Regions from separate parts of the Streptomyces sp. NPDC039462 genome, predicted to be linked through region 2. Evidence: predicted binding sites of a transcription regulator. Region 2 holds the regulator's gene; the other holds the start of a gene.
What was found. Region 2 encodes HrcA, which represses chaperone genes, less so after heat shock. Its sites were predicted from a motif close to TTNGCACTCNGNNNNNCNGAGTGCNAA; they were not measured.

Region 1 (5,028 bases), on a different contig from region 2:
GCAAGCGCAACGAACCCGACCGGCCGGACCGGGCCGAGCAGCCGGTTCAGCCCGATCTGCAGGAGATGGACGAGCGGGAGGTGGCCGAGGCGATCGGGTCGGCTGCCCGCATCACCCTCGCCCCGGGCCCCCGCGAGGCCCGCGAGGCCCCCGCCGCCGCCCCGCAGCCCGACGACGAGTGGGCGCTGCCCGGCGGCACCGCCTGGGTGTACCTCGCCGACCGGGCGAAGGGCCTGACGCGGCCCGTCGTCATCAGCGACGGCTTCAGCTCGGGGCCGAGCGATCTCGACTTCTCCTGGGAGATCATGGAACGCGGCCCGTTCCCGTTCCTGAGTGCCCTGCGCGGCCGCGGGTACGACGTCATCCTCGTCGGCTTCGACGAGCGGAGCGCGTCGATCCTGGAGAACGCCGAGGTCGCCAGGGCCGCGATCCTGGAGACCATCGCGCGGCGCAACGGCGATCACCCGCTGGCGGTCGGCGGATTCAGCATGGGCGGACTCGTCACGCGGTACGCGCTCGCCAAGATGGAGCACGACGGCGGGACGGGCGAGAACGACCACCAGACCGCCCTGTACTTCTCGTACGACAGCCCCCACCGCGGCGCCTGGATACCCGTCGCGCTGCAGTCGTTCGCGCACTACATCCGGCGCCTCAACGCGGCGTTCTCGAACCAGATGAACAGTCCGGCCGCTCGCCAGCTGCTGTGGCAGCACATCAGCGAGTGGGGCGACACCCCGGACACGGACAAGGAGCGCGGCACCTTCCTCGCCGAGCTGGACCGGGTGGGCCGCTGGCCCTCGCGGCCGAAGAAGATCGGTGTGTCCAATGGCTCCCGCATCGGCGAGAGCAACGGCATCCCGGCCGGCGAGCAGGCCTTCCACGGCAAGGGCCTGGCCATCACCGGCACCCACCTGTACACGCAGTCCGCGGGCGAGGACCAGCTCGTCGCCCAGCTGCGGGTGGTGACCCTGCGCAGGCCCCGCATCCGCACCACGGGCCTGCCCGAGATCGACGGCGCGCCGGGCGGCACCCTGGAGGGCTTCGGCATCCTCGCCGACGAGCTGAACAAGATCCCCGCACTGATCGGCCTCGGCTCCGAGGCGGACTTCCGCGAGCACTGCTTCGTGCCGACGGTCAGCGCCATCGCCCTGCGCGACATCGACACCCACGAGAAGCTCTACGCGCCGATCACGGCCTCCGCGGAGGAGGAGAGCGAGCTGGACGAATTCCTCTGCGCCTCCCGGAACGAGGGCCACACCCTGGTCACCGAGGAACTCTGCACCTGGATCATGGACCGACTGCCGTAGAGCGGGACGGGAAACGCCCGAGGGCGGCACCCCTTCGTGAGAAGGAGTGCCGCCCTCGGTACGTACGGGACAGTGATCAACCAGAGGTCGATCAGAAGTCCATGTCACCGCCCGGCATGCCGCCGCCGGCCGGGGCAGCGCCCGCCTTCTCCGGCTTGTCGGCGATGACGGCCTCGGTGGTGAGGAACAGCGCGGCGATGGAGGCGGCGTTCTGCAGGGCAGAGCGCGTCACCTTCGCCGGGTCGAGGATGCCCTCGGCGATCATGTCGACGTACTCACCGGTCGCGGCGTTCAGGCCGTGGCCGACGGTCAGGTTGCGCACCTTCTCGACGACGACACCGCCCTCGAGGCCGGCGTTGACCGCGATCTGCTTCAGCGGGGCCTCGAGGGCCAGCTTCACAGCGGCGGCACCGGTGGCCTCGTCGCCCTCAAGCTCCAGCTTCTCGAAGACCTGGGAGGCCTGCAGCAGGGCCACGCCACCACCGGCGACGATGCCCTCCTCGACGGCCGCCTTCGCGTTGCGAACGGCGTCCTCGATGCGGTGCTTGCGCTCCTTGAGCTCGACCTCGGTCGCGGCACCGGCCTTGATGACGGCCACGCCGCCCGCGAGCTTCGCCAGGCGCTCCTGGAGCTTCTCGCGGTCGTAGTCCGAGTCGCTGTTCTCGATCTCGGCGCGGATCTGGTTGACGCGGCCCTGGACCTGGTCGCTGTCACCGGCACCGTCGACGATGGTCGTCTCGTCCTTGGTGATGACGACCTTGCGGGCGCGGCCGAGCAGGTCGAGACCGGCGTTCTCCAGCTTGAGGCCGACCTCCTCGGAGATGACGGTGCCACCGGTGAGGATGGCGATGTCGCCGAGCATGGCCTTGCGGCGGTCACCGAAGCCCGGGGCCTTGACGGCGACGGACTTGAAGGTGCCACGGATCTTGTTGACGACCAGCGTGGACAGGGCCTCGCCCTCGACGTCCTCCGCGATGATCAGCAGCGGCTTGCCCGACTGCATGACCTTCTCCAGGAGCGGAAGGAGGTCCTTCACGTTGGAGATCTTGGAGTTGACGATCAGGATGTACGGGTCGTCGAGCGACGCCTCCATACGCTCCATGTCGGTGGCGAAGTACGCCGAGATGTAGCCCTTGTCGAAGCGCATACCCTCGGTGAGCTCCAGCTCCAGACCGAAGGTCTGGGACTCCTCGACGGTGATGACGCCTTCCTTGCCGACCTTGTCCATCGCCTCGGCGATGAGCTCGCCGATCTGGGTGTCGGCGGCGGAGATGGAGGCCGTCGAAGCGATCTGCTCCTTGGTCTCGACATCCTTCGCCTGCTCGAGCAGGGCGCCGGAGACGGCCTCGACGGCCTTCTCGATGCCGCGCTTGAGGGCCATCGGGTTGGCACCGGCGGCCACGTTGCGCAGACCCTCGCGCACCAGGGCCTGGGCCAGGACGGTCGCGGTCGTCGTGCCGTCACCGGCGACGTCGTCCGTCTTCTTCGCGACCTCCTTGACCAGCTCGGCGCCGATCTTCTCGTACGGGTCCTCGAGCTCGATCTCCTTGGCGATGGAAACACCATCGTTGGTGATCGTGGGGGCGCCCCACTTCTTCTCGAGGACGACGTTGCGACCCTTGGGGCCCAGGGTCACCTTGACGGCGTCGGCGAGCTGGTTCATGCCGCGCTCGAGGCCGCGCCGTGCCTCCTCGTCGAACGCGATGATCTTGGCCATGTGAAGTGGTCCTCCCGGACGGGGTGGAAACGCAAACGGACCGTGCTGGTGCCCGCGACGGACGGACTGCGTGCCGTGTGGTTCCTTGCCCCACGCGGCCTGCGGACCTCACCGACCCGATCCAAGTTCTGTCACTCTCACTCGGAGAGTGCTAAGCCCAATGATTAGCACTCGACCCCCACGAGTGCAAGGTGCTCCCGCCAGATCCGCCCGGCGCGCGGGAGCACGGACGCACCCCGGGGGCCCGCACCGGACGCACACGAGGGGCCCGTACCCCTGTGGGATACGGACCCCTCGCGATGCTTGCTTCGGTGGTCGATCGCGCCGAGCTAGACGGCGAGCTTGACCATGTCCGCCTGCGGACCCTTCTGGCCCTGCGAGATCTCGAACTCGACTCGCTGACCTTCTTCAAGGGTGCGGTAGCCGTCCATCTGGATCGCGCTGTAGTGGACGAAAACATCCGCACCACCGTCGACCGCGATGAAGCCGTACCCCTTCTCCGCGTTGAACCACTTGACGGTGCCCTGAGCCATGCCTAACTCCCCTATTACTGGCCCTTGCACAGGACCGCACTTCGCGGACCCGGGTCAGACCTCACCCCCCACTGATTGGGGGTGTGCGCCGGAACGCGTCGACCGCCGCTGAATGTATCTGTCCAACTGCCGTCTGCAACAGGTCAATCGGACGAGAATTCTGGGCGCGCCCGATCGGTAATATGCGGAGAATTCACCGGAATCCAGGGCAAGTCGGGCCGGGCAAAAGGCACATGAGGCTCAAATGGGCAGTGCGCTTTGGCTACTTCTTGTCGGCTCCGGGCCGACTTCGTATATGCACTCGGCACTGACGGCGAAGCACGCTTCCCAACTGTACCGCGCTCAACCAAGCAGAATTGCCCCCTCCGCTTCTCTCGCGGAGGGGGCAATTCGAATTACGCAGGGTGCTTGCGAAAAGGTCAGCCGCCGGCGACGGCGGGAATGATCGAGACGCCCGCGCCGTCCGGCGTGGCCGTCTCCAGGCCCTGCTCGAAGCGGACGTCGTCGTCGTTCACGTACACGTTGACGAAGCGGCGCAGCTTGCCCTGGTCGTCCAGGACGCGGGCGGCGATCCCGGTGTGGTTCTTCTCCAGGTCGGCGATGACCTCACCCAGATTCGCCCCCTCGGCGGCGACCTCGGCCTTGCCGCCGGTGTAGGTGCGCAGAATGGTGGGGATGCGAACGTTGACACTCATGGTTCACCTCAGGGGGATACGGGCCCCGTAAGGGGCGCGGGGAACTGCGCGACCAGCCACAACGGCCCCGCAGGGAAGCAACAACCTCAGCCGGCAAGCCCCGCGGAGCGAAACGCCTCAAGGCTCGGCTTGATCGTGGCGGTGGCCTGCGAAGTCTCGGCGACAGCGTCAAGCGTCTTCAGGCCGTCCCCGGTGTTCAGGACCACCGTGGTGAGGGCCGGGTCGAGAAGCCCCGCCTCGAAAAGCTTCTTCGTGACGCCCACCGTCACACCCCCCGCGGTCTCCGCGAAGATCCCTTCCGTGCGGGCGAGCAGCTTGATCGCCTCGACGACCTGCTCGTCGTTCACGTCCTCGACCGCCCCGCCCGTGCGGCGCGCGATGTCCAGGACGTACGGCCCGTCGGCGGGGTTGCCGATGGCCAGCGACTTGGCGATGGTGTTCGGCTTCTGGGGGCGTACGACGTCGTGCCCGGCCTTGAAGGCGGTCGACACCGGCGAGCAGCCCTCGGCCTGCGCGCCGAAGATCTTGTACGGCTTGTCGGCCACCAGGCCGAGGGCGATGAGCTCCTTCAGCCCCTTGTCGATCTTCGTGAGCTGCGAGCCGGAGGCGATGGGGATGACGAGCTGGTCGGGCAGCTCCCAGCCGAGCTGCTCGCAGATCTCGTACGCGAGGGTCTTGGAGCCCTCGCCGTAGTACGGCCGCAGGTTGACGTTGACGAAGCCCCAGCCCTCGCCCAGCGGGTCGCCGATGAGCTCGGAGCAGAAGCGGTTCACGTC
Region 2 (5,028 bases):
CCGCTCGGCTTCTACCTGCACGTCCCGTACTGCGCCACGCGCTGCGGCTACTGCGACTTCAACACGTACACCGCCACCGAGCTGCGCGGCTCCGGTGGCGTGCTCGCCTCCCGGGACAACTACGCGGACACCCTCGTCGACGAGGTGCGGCTCGCCCGGAAGGTCCTCGGGGACGACCCGCGGCCCGTGCGGACGGTGTTCGTCGGGGGCGGTACGCCGACGCTGCTCGCCGCCGGGGATCTGGTGCGGATGCTGGGCGCCGTGCGGGACGAGTTCGGGCTCGCGGTCGACGCCGAGATCACGACCGAGGCCAATCCGGAGTCCGTCGACGCGGCGTATCTGAGCGAGCTGCGGGAGGGCGGGTTCAACCGGGTCTCCTTCGGCATGCAGAGCGCGAAGCAGCACGTCCTGAAGGTGCTCGACCGTACGCATACGCCCGGGCGGCCCGAGGCATGCGTCGCCGAGGCGCGGGCGGCCGGGTTCGACCACGTGAACCTGGACCTGATCTACGGCACCCCGGGCGAGACCGACGACGACTGGCGGGCCTCGCTCGACGCGGCGATCGGGGCCGGTCCCGACCACGTGAGCGCCTACGCGCTGATCGTGGAGGAGGGCACGCAGCTGGCTCGGCGGATCCGGCGCGGGGAGGTGCCGATGACCGACGACGACGTCCACGCGGACCGGTACCTCATCGCCGACGAGGTGCTGGGCGGCGCGGGCTTCGACTGGTACGAGGTGTCCAACTGGGCGACGTCCGAGGCCGGGCGGTGCCTGCACAACGAGCTGTACTGGCGCGGGGCCGACTGGTGGGGCGCCGGGCCGGGCGCGCACAGCCACGTGGGGGGCGTGCGGTGGTGGAACGTCAAGCATCCCGGGGCGTACGCGGGGGCGCTGGCGGGCGGGGGCTCGCCCGGGGCCGGGCGTGAGGTGCTCTCCGCCGAGGACCGGCGGGTGGAGCGGATCTTGCTGGAGCTGCGGCTGCGGGAGGGATGTCCGTTGTCGCTGCTGAGGGAGGCCGGGCTGGCCGCCTCCCGGCGGGCGCTGACGGACGGGCTGCTCGAGGCCGAGCCCTATGCCGCCGGGCGGGCCGTGCTGACGCTTCGGGGACGGTTGCTGGCCGACGCGGTGGTGCGGGACCTGGTCGACTAGCTCCCGCACCACCGCGTCACGGCAAGGTGACGAAGTCGATCAGTTCTTCCACCCGGCCCAGGAGCGGGGGCTCCAGGTCCTTGTAGGAGTGGACCGAGTTCAGGATGCGCTGCCAGGCCGCGCCGGTGTTCTCCGGCCAGCCCAGGGCTCTGCACACACCCGTCTTCCAGTCCTGGCCGCGTGGCACGCGGGGCCAGCCGGGGATGCCGACGGAGGCGGGTTTCACCGCTTCCCACACGTCGATGTAGGGGTGGCCGACCACCAGGGCGTGGGCGCTGGTGACCTCCGCAGCGATGCGGGACTCCTTGGAGCCGGGGACCAGGTGGTCGACGAGGATGCCGAGGCGGGCGTCGGGGCCGGGGGCGAACTCGGCGACGATCGCGGGCAGGTCGTCGATGCCTTCCAGGTACTCGACCACGACGCCCTCGATGCGGAGGTCGTCGCCCCAGACGCGTTCGACGAGCTCGGCGTCGTGACGGCCCTCCACGTAGATACGTCCCGCGCGGGCGACCCGGGCCCGCGCCCCGGGGACGGCCACCGAACCGGAGGCGGTGCGGGAGGGACGTACAGGAGCAGAAGCCCGCGTGGGCCGGACCAGGGTGACCGGGCGGCCGTCCAGGAGGAACCCGCGGGGCTCCATCGGGAACACGCGCTGCTTGCCGAAGCGGTCCTCCAGCGTCACCGTCGGGCCCTGCGCCGTCTTCTCGCAGCGGATCACCGCCCCGCAGAAACCGGTGCTCAGCTCCTCGACCACGAGGCCGGCGTCCGCCGCCACCTCCGGTACGGGCTTCGGCTTCTTCCAAGGGGGCGTGAGGTCGGCGGAGTACTGGCGCATTCCGGTGACGATAGGAAGAGCGGAAGGCGTTGCGGTCACGACACGCCGAAGCGGGCTGCCAGTGTGGCGCGTTGCGCGCGGACAAATGCCGCATTCACCGTGGCGCCGTGTCCGGGGACGTACAGCGCGTCCTCGCCGCCCAGGTCGAGGAGGCGGTCCAGCGCCGCAGGCCACCGCTTCGGCACCGCGTCCGGGCCCGCCTGCGGTTCGCCCGACTCCTCGACGAGGTCGCCGCAGAAGACGATCTCCGGTGCGCCGTCGCTGCCGGGGACGAGGACCGCGAGGTCGTGGCCCGAGTGGCCGGGGCCGATGTTCGCGAGCAGCACCTGGAGGCCGCCCAGGTCGAGCGTCCACTCCCCGCACACCAGGTGGTGCGGGTGGACCAGCAGGTCGGCCGCCTCCGCCGCCGCGTCCGCGTCCAGGCCGTGGCGTACCGCGTCCTCGCGCAGTTCCTCGTGGCCCTTGGTGAAGACCGTCTCGATGCCCACCGCCCCGTACACCTCCACGCCCGCGAAGGCGGCCGCGCCGAGGACGTGGTCGAAGTGCGGGTGGGTCAGCGCGAGATGGGTGACCCGGCGGCCCCCGCCGAGGATTTGCCGGGCCTGAGTCCGCAGGGCCGCGCCCTCCGCGAGGCTCGACCCGGCCTCGATCATGAGGGCCGCGTCGTCCCCGACGACCAGCCCCGCCGTACAGTCCCAGCGGGGCAGGCGGCGCCGCCCCACGCGCGGTGCGAGCCGCTCCCAGCCCGCCGCTTCCCATGCCGGCGTCACGTTCATACGGTGACGCTATCCGCACGCGCGGTGTTCGGCAGCCGCTGTCTTGCCGGGGCCGTACCCGACGGCCGTACACTGACCCTTTGAAAGGCTGGCACTCGCCCGCGGTGAGTGCCAGGCGGGGCTCACAGAGACAGCTGGAGGTGTGCGCGATGCTCAGTGAACGCAGGCTCGAAGTGCTGCGCGCCATCGTCCATGACTATGTGGGGACGGAGGAGCCCGTCGGCTCGAAGGCGCTCACCGAGCGGCACCGTCTGGGGGTCTCCCCGGCCACCGTCCGCAATGACATGGCGGCGCTGGAGGAGGAAGGGTTCATCGCCCAGCCCCACACCAGCGCGGGGCGCATCCCGACGGACAAGGGGTACCGCCTCTTCGTCGACAAGCTCGCCGGCGTCAAGCCGATGACCGCGCCCGAGCGTCGCGCCATCCAGAACTTCCTCGACGGCGCCGTGGATCTCGACGACGTCGTGGGGCGTACGGTGCGGCTGCTCGCGCAGCTGACCCGGCAGGTCGCCGTCGTGCAGTACCCGTCGCTCACCAGGTCGACGGTGCGGCATGTGGAACTTCTCTCGCTCGCTCCGGCCCGGCTGATGCTCGTACTGATCACCGACACGGGACGGGTCGAGCAGCGCATGATCGACTGCCCGGCGCCGTTCGGCGAGAGTGCGCTCGCGGACCTGCGGGCCAGGCTGAACAGCAGGGTCGCGGGGCGCCGGTTCGCGGATGTGCCACAGTTGGTGCAGGACCTGCCCGAGGCCTTCGAGACCGAGGACCGCGGCACGGTCGCGACGGTCCTCTCCACCCTCCTCGAAACGCTCGTGGAGGAGACCGAAGAACGGCTGATGATCGGCGGCACCGCCAATCTCACCCGCTTCGGACATGACTTTCCCCTCACCATCCGGCCCGTTCTCGAAGCCCTTGAGGAGCAGGTCGTGCTCCTCAAGTTGCTTGGTGAGGTGCAGGATTCGGGCATGGCCGTACGGATCGGTCACGAGAACGCCCATGAGGGGCTCAGCTCCACGTCCGTGGTCTCGGTCGGCTACGGTTCGGGAAGCGAGGCAGTCGCCAAACTCGGCGTGGTCGGACCGACCCGCATGGACTATCCGGGAACGATGGGAGCAGTACGCGCAGTGGCACGTTACGTCGGACAGATCCTGGCGGAGTCGTAAGTGGCCACGGACTACTACGCCGTACTCGGCGTGCGCCGCGACGCTTCCCAGGACGAGATCAAGAAGGCCTTCCGGAGGCTGGCGCGTGAGCTTCACCCGGATGTGAATCCGGATCCGAAGACTCAGGAGCGCTTCAAGGAGATCAACGCCGCGTACGAGGTGTTGTCGGACCCGCAGAAGAAGCAGGTCTACGACCTCGGCGGTGACCCCCTGTCCCAGTCGGGCGGCGGCGGAGGCGCGGGTGGCTTCGGCGCCGGCGGCTTCGGCAACTTCTCCGACATCATGGACGCGTTCTTCGGGACGGCGTCGCAGCGCGGCCCGCGCTCGCGCACGCGTCGCGGCCAGGACGCCATGATCCGTCTGGAGATCGACCTCGAAGAGGCCGCCTTCGGGACCACCAAGGACATTCAGGTCGACACGGCTGTCGTCTGTACGACCTGCAGCGGCGAGGGTGCCGCGCCGGGGACGTCCGCCCAGACCTGTGACATGTGCCGCGGCCGCGGCGAGGTGTCGCAGGTCACGCGGTCCTTCCTCGGGCAGGTCATGACGTCGCGGCCGTGCCCGCAGTGCCAGGGCTTCGGCACCGTCGTGCCGACGCCGTGTCCCGAGTGCGCGGGCGACGGGCGGATCCGCTCGCGCCGGACCCTGACGGTCAAGATCCCGGCCGGTGTCGACAACGGCACGCGGATCCAGCTCGCGGGCGAGGGCGAGGTCGGCCCCGGCGGCGGCCCCGCCGGTGACCTCTACGTCGAGATCCACGAGCTGCCGCACGCCGTCTTCCAGCGGCGCGGCGACGATCTGCACTGCACGGTGACGATCCCGATGACCGCGGCGTCGCTCGGCACGAAGGTGCCGCTGGAGACGCTGGACGGCCTGGAGGAGATCGACATCCGGCCCGGCACGCAGTCCGGCCAGTCGGTACCACTGCACGGGCGCGGCATCACGCACCTGCGCGGCGGCGGACGCGGCGACCTCATCGTGCACGTCGAGGTCCTCACGCCGACGAAGCTCGACCCCGAGCAGGAGCGGCTGCTGCGCGAGCTGGCGCAGCTGCGCGGGGAGGAGCGGCCCACGGGGCAGTTCCAGCCGGGGCAGCAGGGGT

Region 1: a site for HrcA is predicted at 3,153-3,179, ahead of groL (chaperonin GroEL). Genes of this name have one in related genera too.

The regions. Positions count from the first base shown of each region.
Region 1 covers NZ_JBVKAO010000011.1:508-5,535, forward strand. The annotation lists gene ACZ7LU_RS38785 (esterase/lipase family protein) at 1-1,307, shown strand, start outside; gene groL (chaperonin GroEL) at 1,399-3,024, opposite strand; gene ACZ7LU_RS38795 (cold-shock protein) at 3,354-3,557, opposite strand; gene ACZ7LU_RS38800 (MoaD/ThiS family protein) at 3,977-4,252, opposite strand; gene thrC (threonine synthase) at 4,339-5,028, opposite strand, start outside.
Region 2 covers NZ_JBVKAO010000007.1:134,977-140,004, forward strand. The annotation lists gene hemW (radical SAM family heme chaperone HemW) at 1-1,149, shown strand, start outside; gene ACZ7LU_RS31500 (DUF3097 domain-containing protein) at 1,166-1,984, opposite strand; gene ACZ7LU_RS31505 (MBL fold metallo-hydrolase) at 2,020-2,754, opposite strand; gene hrcA (heat-inducible transcriptional repressor HrcA) at 2,910-3,926, shown strand; gene dnaJ (molecular chaperone DnaJ) at 3,927-5,028, shown strand, end outside.